DNA from 3 places in the Mesorhizobium sp. WSM3873 genome. Region 1 is predicted to be linked to each of the others. Evidence: riboswitches for the same ligand, from Rfam matches in the RefSeq annotation. Region 1 holds a riboswitch; each other region holds the start of a gene.
What was found. Region 1 has a riboswitch for thiamine pyrophosphate ahead of thiB (thiamine ABC transporter substrate binding subunit). Riboswitches for the same ligand answer to the same signal wherever they lie in the genome.
Positions count from the first base shown of each region.

Region 2: linked by a shared signal. The riboswitch ahead of thiC (phosphomethylpyrimidine synthase ThiC) and the one ahead of thiB (thiamine ABC transporter substrate binding subunit) in region 1 are both predicted to bind thiamine pyrophosphate.
Region 3: linked by a shared signal. The riboswitch ahead of thiC (phosphomethylpyrimidine synthase ThiC) and the one ahead of thiB (thiamine ABC transporter substrate binding subunit) in region 1 are both predicted to bind thiamine pyrophosphate.

Region 1 covers NZ_LYTM01000045.1:182,943-186,215, reverse strand. The annotation lists gene thiP (thiamine/thiamine pyrophosphate ABC transporter permease) at 1-911, opposite strand, end outside; gene thiB (thiamine ABC transporter substrate binding subunit) at 1,128-2,135, opposite strand; TPP riboswitch at 2,178-2,293, opposite strand; gene A9K71_RS23835 (thiamine diphosphokinase) at 2,435-3,079, shown strand; gene A9K71_RS23830 (ABC-F family ATP-binding cassette domain-containing protein) at 3,081-3,273, shown strand, end outside.
Region 2 covers NZ_LYTM01000012.1:274,012-277,284, reverse strand. The annotation lists gene A9K71_RS11225 (phasin) at 131-592, shown strand; gene A9K71_RS32020 (hypothetical protein) at 816-1,328, opposite strand; TPP riboswitch at 1,456-1,567, shown strand; gene thiC (phosphomethylpyrimidine synthase ThiC) at 1,680-3,273, shown strand, end outside.
Region 3 covers NZ_LYTM01000057.1:24,860-28,132, reverse strand. The annotation lists gene thiC (phosphomethylpyrimidine synthase ThiC) at 1-1,347, opposite strand, end outside; TPP riboswitch at 1,451-1,567, opposite strand; gene A9K71_RS28630 (porin) at 1,758-2,915, opposite strand.

The sequences.
Region 1 (3,273 bases):
GCGACGAACAGCAGCGCAAGCACGATCAGGCCGGCATTCAACACGGCCTCGGTGGTGCTGGCCGCAAGGTAGCGGCGTGGCGCTACCGGCAGATTCGTATCGCCGGCCGTGTTGGCGCCGAGTCGCGTCAGCATGGCGACCACGACGAAGGTCAGCACGATCTGCAGAAACGTTAGTGTCACGGCCCGCGCGGGATCGAAATCGAAGCGCAGCGCCTGGTAGATCGCGACCTCCAGCGTCGTCGCCGCCGGCCCGCCGCCCAGCGTCAGCACGATGGTGAAGGAGGTGATGCACAGCATGAAGACCAGCCCGGCGACCCCAGGCAGCGCCGTGCGCAGCGCCGGCCATTCGATCAGCCGGAAGGCCGACCGAGCGTCCATACCGAGCTGGCTCGCCAGCCGCCACTGGTCGGCCGGCACGGTGCCGAGCGCCTCGAGGAACAGCCGCGTGGCCAATGGCAGGTTGAAGAAGACATGCGCGACCAGGATGCCGGAGAGGCCGTAAATGCCCGGCCATTCCCCACCGCCGAACGTGCCGAGGATGCCGGCAAAATAACCGGCATGGCCGTAAAGCGCCAACACGCCGAGCGCGGCGACGATGGCCGGCAGCGCCAGCGGCACCGTGAACAACTGCAGGATCAGGCGACGTCCGGGAAAGTTGGTGTGCCTGGACAGGGCGCGGCCGACGAACACTGCCGGCAAGACCGAAAGCAATGTCGACAGCAGCGCCTGCCAAAGCGTGAAGCGGGCGACGCGGAGCAGATAGCTGTCGAAGGCCGCGGCAGCGCTGGACGGACCGCTTGCGCCTTCGAGGATGAGGCCGGCGAAGGCGCCGCCGATGAGCAAAGTAATGGCGACAAGGGCGATGATGCCGGCGGTGATGCGAGGGTCAGGGCGCGGCGTGGATTGCACGCTGCACCACGTTGGCTCGAGCTAGCGAACGCCGCGTTCCGTCGCGCCCCCCTCTGTCTTGCCGGACATCTCCCTCTCTAGGAGGGAGATTGGCAGCTTTGCCGCTCTTCCTACATCGTCGGCGGCTAGCGAAATCACCGATGACCGCGAATTTCCCCCTTTGCGGGGGAGGTGGCCGGCCGGACAGAGGCGGGTGCTCAAGCGCCATCCTGCGTCCTACTTGCTCATCGCCGCCAGCCATTCATCCACCCAGGCCTTGCGGTTGGCCGCCACCTCGTCCGGGCTGAACAGCAGGGTTTTGGTCGGCTTCACCAGCTTTTCGAAGGCCGGGTTGAGCGGCTTGTCGGTCTTGCCCGCCGGGAACATCCAGTTGGTCTCCGGGATGATGTCCTGGAACTTGGGCCCGGTCATGAAGGCTATGAATTTTTCCGCCAGCGGGTTCTTCGCGCCGGTTTTGGTGATGCCGGCGACCTCGATCTGCAGATATTCGCCCTCCTCGAAGGACGCCGCCTGATAGCGCTCGGTGTTCTCGGCCACCATGTGGTAGGCCGGCGAGGTGGTATAGGAGAGAACCATCGGCGCCTCGCCCTTGGTGAACAGACCATAGGCCTCGCTCCAGCCCGGCGTCACGGTCAGCACCTTCGGCTTCAGCTTGGCCCAGGCTTCCGGCGCCTTGTCGCCATAGACCGACTTGACCCACAGCAGCAGCCCGAGGCCCGGCGTCGAAGTGCGCGGATCCTGGATGATGATCTTGTCGGGGCCGGCGCCCTCGACCAGTTCCTTCAAGCTCTTCGGCGGGGTCTTCAGCTTTTCGGTGTCGTAGACGACGGCGAAATAGCCGTAGTCGAAAGGCACGAAGGTGTCGTCTTTCCAGCCGCCGGGCACATTCAAATCGGCCACCGCGCCATGCCGCGCGAATAGGCCGCTCGCCTTGGCATCCGCGGTCAGGTTGGTATCGAGGCCGAGCACGACATCAGCCTTGGTGCCGGCGCCCTCCAGCTTGACGCGGTTGAGCAGCGCCACGCCGTCGGCAACCGAGACGAAGTCGAGATCGCAGCCGCATTCGGCCTCGAATTCCTTCTTCACCGCGGGCCCGGGACCCCAGTCGGCGGTGAAGCTTTCGTAGGTGTAGACGGTAAGCTTGTCTTTAGCCTCGGCAGGTCCGCCTGCCAAAAGCGAAACAAGGCCGACTGCAAGAACAATGTTGGACAATAACGAGCGCATCGGCGCCTCCTTCGTTCGCGTTAAAGGAATTGAGGCGTCGGATGGTCCGAAACGTCTAATCCCTCCGCCGGTACAAACCGGATCAGGTTCAGCGGGTTGGCTTTCGTTGCCTCTCAGCCGGTTCGCAAAATCAGCGTCCGGCACCCCGTTAGAGCGTTTCGAGACATAGGCCCGGCCGATGCGGCGCGCAAGCGGAAGTTTCCTGGGCATCCATCAGGGTTCACCGCGGTAGCGAAGTGCGATTCCGTTTGGACGCGCCCGCTTCCGTTTCGTTGGCCGGGCTGGTAAGGGCGACGGCCATGGGCACATTCACCATCCTGCTTGGCGGCGATCTCGTCCGCACGCCTCGGCTCGATCGCCAGATCGAAGGCTCCCGCATCATCGCCGCCGATGCCGGTATCGGCCATGCCGATATGCTTGGCCTGCTGCCGGAGCTCTGGGTCGGAGATTTCGACTCGGTGCCGGCGAGCCTGCCGGAGAATCTGGCCGCCGTGCCGCGCAAGATTTTCCCGACCGAGAAGGATATGACCGACGGCGAGCTCGCCATTGCCGAGGCGCTGGCGCGCGGCGCCACCAGCCTGGTGCTGGCCGGCGCCTTCGGCGGCAAGCGCGCCGATCATGCCTTTCTGCATTTGGCTCTAAGCGTGCGGCTGGCCGAGGCGGGCACGACCGTGCTGCTGACCAGCGGCGCCCAGGAGGGCGTGCCCATCCTGCCGGGCAAAGCCGGCTTCGACTACGCCGACGGCACGCTGTTCTCGGTGCTCGGCTTCTCCGACCTCGCCGGCCTGACGGTCTCAGGCGCCAAATGGCCGCTGGACGGTGTCGAGGTGGCGTTCGGCTCCTCGCTTACCATATCAAATGAGGTCAAGGGCCGGCTCCATATCGCGCTCGAGCGTGGCCGGGCGCTGCTGCTCGCCCACCCCTATCCTCTTCCCGAAAGCTGACATGGCCCCGCCTCTTCTCAATCTGGATGGCATAAAACTGACTTTTGGCGGCACGCCGCTGCTCGACGGCGCGGTACTGAGCGCCTCCGCCGGCGAGAAGATCGCGCTTGTCGGCCGCAACGGTTCGGGCAAGTCGACGCTGCTCAAGATCGTCGCGGGGCTGATCGAACCGCAGGACGGCGAAGTATTCCGCC
Region 2 (3,273 bases), on a different contig from region 1:
CCGGCAGCGCGCCGGCCGCCGCAGTGGTGCCCTCGAGCGACAATTCGCCCCTTCATAAATCCGTTGTGTCGATTTCGTAGATGAAACAGGGGGGCTTTGTGTAATGCCACTCTCTGGAAAAGGATGGAAAATGTCCAAGATCCCCGGCAAGACCGAAACGATCGACAACGCGGAATCCGCTACTTACGAGCCGTACCGGGTTACCGAGCAGGTTCGCGCTGTCGCCGAACAGGGCGTTGAGCAGGCGAAGGAAGCATTTTCCAAATTGGAATCGAACGCCGAGACGACTCAAAAGGCTCTTGAGTCGACCCTTGAGGTGGCCAAGACCACCCGCAACGAGGTGTCGCTGAAGACGATCGCAGCTCTGCGAGCCAATGCCGAAGCCGGCTTCGCTCACCTCGAAGCACTGGTTGCCGTGAAGTCGCCATCCGAGTTCTTCGAGTTGCAGGCCGCTTTCGTGAACAAACAGATCGACACTTCCGTCGAGCAGGCCAAGACCCTGCAGGCGGTGATGTTGAGAGCCACCGAAGACGTATCCAAGCCGATCAAGGATGCCTTCGAAAAGGCTTTGAAGAACCTCAAGGCCGCTTGACTGCTCAGGCAATCCGAGGCCGGAGGTCGCAGACCTCCTCTGCTCGTTACGACATCAAGACCGGCACCTTCGCGCCGGTCTTCTTCCATTCGGCCGGCGTCCTTTGCACGAACCTCATCCATCGGCCAAGCATCGCTTTTCCAAACAGTTGGCTACGGAAAGGCGCGCAGAGACGGAGACGAAGGCCCGAAATCGGGACGAGGACGCCGCTTTGGTCCTGTAGCTACTTGACCGTTGATCGTTGCAGCCCGGTGCCGGCGATTTCTCCGGGGCTGCTTTCGAAGTCGAAGAGCCTTTGGGTCGCAAGCGCCGCGGCGCCACGCGCCCAGGAATCGTCTGCCCAATCGGGTGCAATCGGCGGCGGGTCCCACATGGCATAACGCTTCAATGCATCGCGCATTGGCCCGAACAGATAGTCGCCAAAGGTCGCAATGGCGGTACGCTGATCCTGTCGGCGTTGAGCGGGACGCGGGACGAGAACAACCACAGCATTCGCGAACAGGCTCCCGGCAAGGCCCTTGCAGCCGTCGTGGGAACGCTGCAACTCGACCCTTACGGCTGCACAATAATCCGGTCCTGAACAAATCGAACCAGCGTCCGTAGACGCCGAACAGATGCTCTTCGAGGCGAAAAATGCGTTCTTCAACCCGCCGCCACAAGGGATCGCAAAAGCGTTTCCTTGGCGGATGACAAGTGGGTCCGGCTGCCAGTTCCAGCGCGCAAGATCGTGGCTCAATGGGCGTCGATGTAAGTCAGATGCTCGATCAAAGCTGCGTGGTTGCGCTGCTTCTCGTCGCCCTTGTTCGAGGCTGGAGAAGTCATGAAATCGAGTTGACAGGATAGCGTCGCATCGTCCAACCTGCGCCCCTCACCAGGGGAGTCCCGGCAAGGGGCTGAGATACTGCTATCGCGCGCAGTGACCCGTTGAACCTGATCCAGTTCATACTGGCGTAGGGACGGTGCGAGGCTTCGCGGGTCGGCAATCCGGCTTCGGCATTCGGGCAGTGCCCGCATCCTAAGCGAAGCGTCACTTCCTCCTCATCGCGTGGACTGGGTCTCCGTTGCACTCGAGCAAGGAGGCTCACTCATGAATGCCCACACCCCGACCGTCACCGTCGGCGAATTGTCCGCTTCGAAGAAGGTCCACAAACCCGGTCAGCTTCACCCGGAGCTGCGGGTGCCGATGCGCGAGATCTCGGTCCACTCGAGCGCCGGCGAGCCGCCGGTCACTGTCTACGACTCGTCCGGTCCCTACACGGACGCCACGGTGAAAACCGACATCGAGCGTGGCTTGCCACGGCTGCGCGAGGCATGGATCGAGGCGCGCGGAGACGTGGGGCGCTACGAGGGCCGCACGATCAAGCCGGAAGACAACGGCTTCGTCTCAGCCGATCGCCTGACGCCGGAATTCCCGGTTCGCAACAGACCGTTGCGCGCGGCCGGCGGCCGCGCTGTCACACAGCTCGCCTATGCGCGCGCCGGCATCATCACGCCTGAGATGGAGTTCGTCGCCATCCGCGAGAACCTCGGCCGTGAGCAGTTGCGTTCGAAACTTCAACGCGATGGCCAAAGCTTCGGCGCCGCGATCCCTGACTTCGTCACGCCGGAATTCGTGCGCGACGAGGTGGCGCGCGGCCGCGCCATCATCCCGTCCAACATTAACCACCCGGAAAGCGAGCCGATGATCATCGGCCGCAATTTCCTGGTCAAGATCAACGCCAATATCGGCAACTCCGCCGTCACCTCGTCGATGGCCGAGGAGGTCGAGAAGATGGTGTGGGCGATCCGCTGGGGCGCCGACACGGTGATGGACCTCTCGACCGGACGCAACATCCACAACATCCGCGAATGGATCGTGCGCAATTCGCCGGTGCCGATCGGCACGGTGCCGATCTACCAGGCGCTGGAGAAGGTCGGCGGCGTCGCCGAGGAACTGACCTGGGAGGTGTTCCGCGACACCCTCATCGAGCAGGCCGAGCAGGGCGTGGACTATTTCACGATCCATGCCGGCGTGCGCCTGCCCTATATCCCGCTCACCGTCGATCGCGTCACCGGCATCGTGTCGCGCGGCGGCTCGATCATGGCCAAGTGGTGCCTGCATCACCACAAGGAGAGTTTTCTCTACGAGCATTTCGAGGATATCTGCGACATCGCCCGGTCCTATGACGTGGCGTTCTCGCTCGGCGACGGCCTTCGCCCCGGCTCGATCGCCGACGCCAATGACGCGGCCCAGTTCGCCGAACTGGAAACGCTGGGCGAACTCACCAAGATCGCCTGGGCCAAGGACTGCCAGGTGATGATCGAAGGGCCCGGCCACGTGCCGATGCACAAGATCAAGCAGAACATGGACAAGCAGCTCGCGGTCTGTGGCGAAGCGCCGTTCTACACGCTCGGGCCGCTCACCACCGACATCGCGCCGGGCTATGACCACATCACATCGGGCATCGGCGCGGCGATGATCGGCTGGTTCGGAACGTCGATGCTCTGCTACGTCACGCCGAAGGAGCATCTCGGCCTGCCCGACCGCGATGACGTCAAGACCGGCGTCATTACCTACAAGATCGCCGCCCACGCCGCCGACCTCGCCAAGGGCCATCCGGCCGCCCAGGTCAGGGACGACGCGCTGTCGCGGGCGCGCTTCGAGTTCCGGTGGGAGGACCAGTTCAACCTCTCGCTCGATC
Region 3 (3,273 bases), on a different contig from region 1:
GATGTGGTCATAGCCGGGCGCGATGTCGGTGGTGAGCGGCCCAAGCGTGTAGAACGGCGCCTCGCCACAAACCGCGAGCTGCTTGTCCATGTTCTGCTTGATCTTGTGCATCGGCACGTGGCCGGGCCCTTCGATCATCACCTGGCAGTCCTTGGCCCAGGCGATCTTGGTGAGCTCTCCGAGCGTTTCCAGTTCGGCGAACTGGGCCGCGTCATTGGCATCGGCGATCGAGCCGGGGCGAAGGCCGTCGCCGAGCGAGAACGCCACGTCATAGGCCCGGGCGATGTCGCAGATCTCCTCGAAATGCTCGTAGAGAAAACTCTCCTTGTGGTGATGCAAGCACCACTTGGCCATGATCGAGCCGCCGCGCGACACGATCCCGGTGACGCGGTCGACGGTGAGCGGGATATAGGGCAGGCGCACGCCGGCATGGATGGTGAAATAGTCCACGCCCTGCTCGGCCTGCTCGATGAGGGTGTCGCGGAACACCTCCCAGGTCAGTTCCTCGGCTACGCCGCCGACCTTCTCCAGCGCCTGGTAGATCGGCACCGTGCCGATCGGAACCGGCGAATTGCGCACGATCCATTCACGGATGTTGTGGATGTTGCGCCCGGTCGAGAGGTCCATCACCGTGTCGGCGCCCCAGCGAATCGCCCACACCATCTTCTCGACCTCCTCGGCCATCGACGACGTGACGGCGGAATTGCCGATATTGGCGTTGATCTTCACCAGGAAATTGCGGCCGATGATCATCGGCTCGCTTTCCGGGTGGTTGATGTTGGCTGGAATGATGGCCCGTCCGCGCGCCACCTCGTCACGCACGAATTCCGGGGTGACGAAGTCGGGGATCGCGGCGCCGAAGGCCTCGCCATCGCGCTCGAGCTTGCCGCTCAGCATTTCGCGGCCGAGGTTTTCGCGGATGGCGACGAACTCCATTTCAGGCGTGATGATGCCGGCGCGCGCATAGGCAAGCTGCGTCACGGCCTTGCCGGACTTCGCTCGCAGCGGCCGGTTGCGGATCGGAAATTCCGGCGTCAGCCGCTCGCCGGTCGCAAAGCCGTTGTCTTCCGGCCGCACGTGACGGCGGTCATAGGCCTCGACGTCGCCGCGAGCCAGGATCCATTCCTGGCGTAGGCGGGCAAGGCCCATTTCGATGCAGGTTTCAACAGCCGGGTCGGTGTAGGGGCCGGACGGATCGTAAACGGTGACGGGCGGCTCGCCGGCCGTCGGATGGACGGAGATCTCGCGCATCGGCACCCTGATTTGCGGGTGGACACTGCCTTGCTTGTGGATCTTGCGTGAGGCGGGCAGCGGTTCCGTCGACACGGTTGGGGTAAGGGCATTCATCTTGAGGCTCCTTTGCTCATGCATTGGAGACCCAGTTCTGTGCCGGAAGGATGAAAAGACGCTTTGGTCGCCCTGCCGAAACAGGACCTCGGGCATAGACTCCCGCAAAGCGCTTGCACCGTCCCTACGCCAGTATGAACTGGATCAGGTTCAACGGGTCACTGCGCCGCGAAAGCCAGCAGTATCTCAGCCCCTTGCCGGGACTCCCCTGGTGAATGCCTCAGATTGGACGGGCGGGCCCTATCTTGTCAAGCGAAGTGAAGAGGATTGCGCTCTATAGCCGCTCCTGCAGGTTGGCCATTTCAGTCATGACCGAACAACCGTGAGCAAAACGGTGACAGATTGCGCTCGGCACCTCGGTTGATGATCGGGACTGGTCAAGCAATCGACCACCGAGAGATTTTCATCCATTAGAATGAGCGTTGGAAACTGAGGATGCCGCCGACGCTGTCTTTTTTGTCAGCCTTCGTCGAATTCACGTTCGAAGGGTCGACCATGCCGATGCCGAAATTGTCGTAGTGGTCGTAGTCGATTTCGGCCGTCGCCGTGAAACCGGCAACGAGCGTGTAGACGACGTTTGCGGCCACACCATAGTTCTTGAACTGACCGCCCGAGACCTGAAGGTTGAATGAAGTTTTCTCGTCGAGTGTGTAAGTGGAGCCGGCCCAGAAAGCCCAGTTGCCGCTCCAAGTTTTGTAGAAGCCGCGACTGTGAGCGGCGATTGCATTGGTTGGGTCATCGTTGGGGATGCCAATGGAGCCATAGCCCAACATTCCGAATAGCGACAGGTCATCTGTGACATTGATATCGACGCGGACCTTGCCGGCTAAAGCATCGTAGTTGCTGTCACGAGCGATTACGCCGGTGATCGCGCCCCAGCCCTGCGTCTGTTTTACGCCGAAGACGACGTGCGGAACATGGCTGTCGATAGTACCGACTACACCCGCCCCTTGTTCAAGTGAAACCAGAGCCGAAAAGCCATTACCGGCATCGAAGTAATACTGGGCCACGTTGGTATCGAAGTCGCCGTATGGAACGAGGGCGTTATTGAGGACGTTCCCGGCGTAGCCTGTAAACGTGTCGAAGGCCGACCCGTCCTTACCAACTCGGAGGCCACCAAGCTGGATCCAGGCGGAAGTCAACTTGACGCCGCTGTTGAAGCCATAGTTCTGAGGACTGTCCGGACCCGAATAAGCGTTGCGGTTGCCGAAATTCACGCGGTTTTCAGTATAGGTCTTCAGTGCGCCGAGTTCGGTCTCTTGGCGCGTCCAAGTTTTGAACGTGAAACGCGTGTTGTTTCGCCAGGTGCCCTGAGCCTCGCCAGTTCTCACATCGGTGGTCCTTGCCCCGTCATACGATCGGACATCGCCGAGGCCGACATCATAACGGATGTAGCCGCCGATGCGCAGGCAGGTCTCGGTGTCGGGGATATGGAAGTAGCCCGAACCGTAGACGTCGCAAATCTTGACGTATTCGGTCGGGTCCGGTGCGGAGACTTCGTCCGCCGCGCGAGCGACGGAAACGGAGATCAGGGCCGCAACTGAGCGAAGAAGGCTGCTTACGTTCATTCGGGCTCTCCATTCAAAGCTTGAAAGGCGGAATCATCAAGATGAGTTCCCGTGTAACGTTGAAACGCCTCAAGCGATAGTGTCGAACGTTTCTATGTGTAAAGAGGAATGTGCTCAAAGGCTTATACAATAAACAGATGTTCTTTGCCGTTCACTGTCTGTATAACGGGTGAGCATAATGGACCTGTGCCAGGCTCGGAGGAAGGCAAAACGCTTATTGCCCAGCAAACTCATTCATTTAGGATTCAGCACTTCTGAACGAATTGCCATTATTTATCTCTGCGATTTGTGGGTTGCGCGTCGGCGTTCGATGCACAGCAGCAAGCGACGTGCCATACAGAGAGGTAGCTCGCGCCGA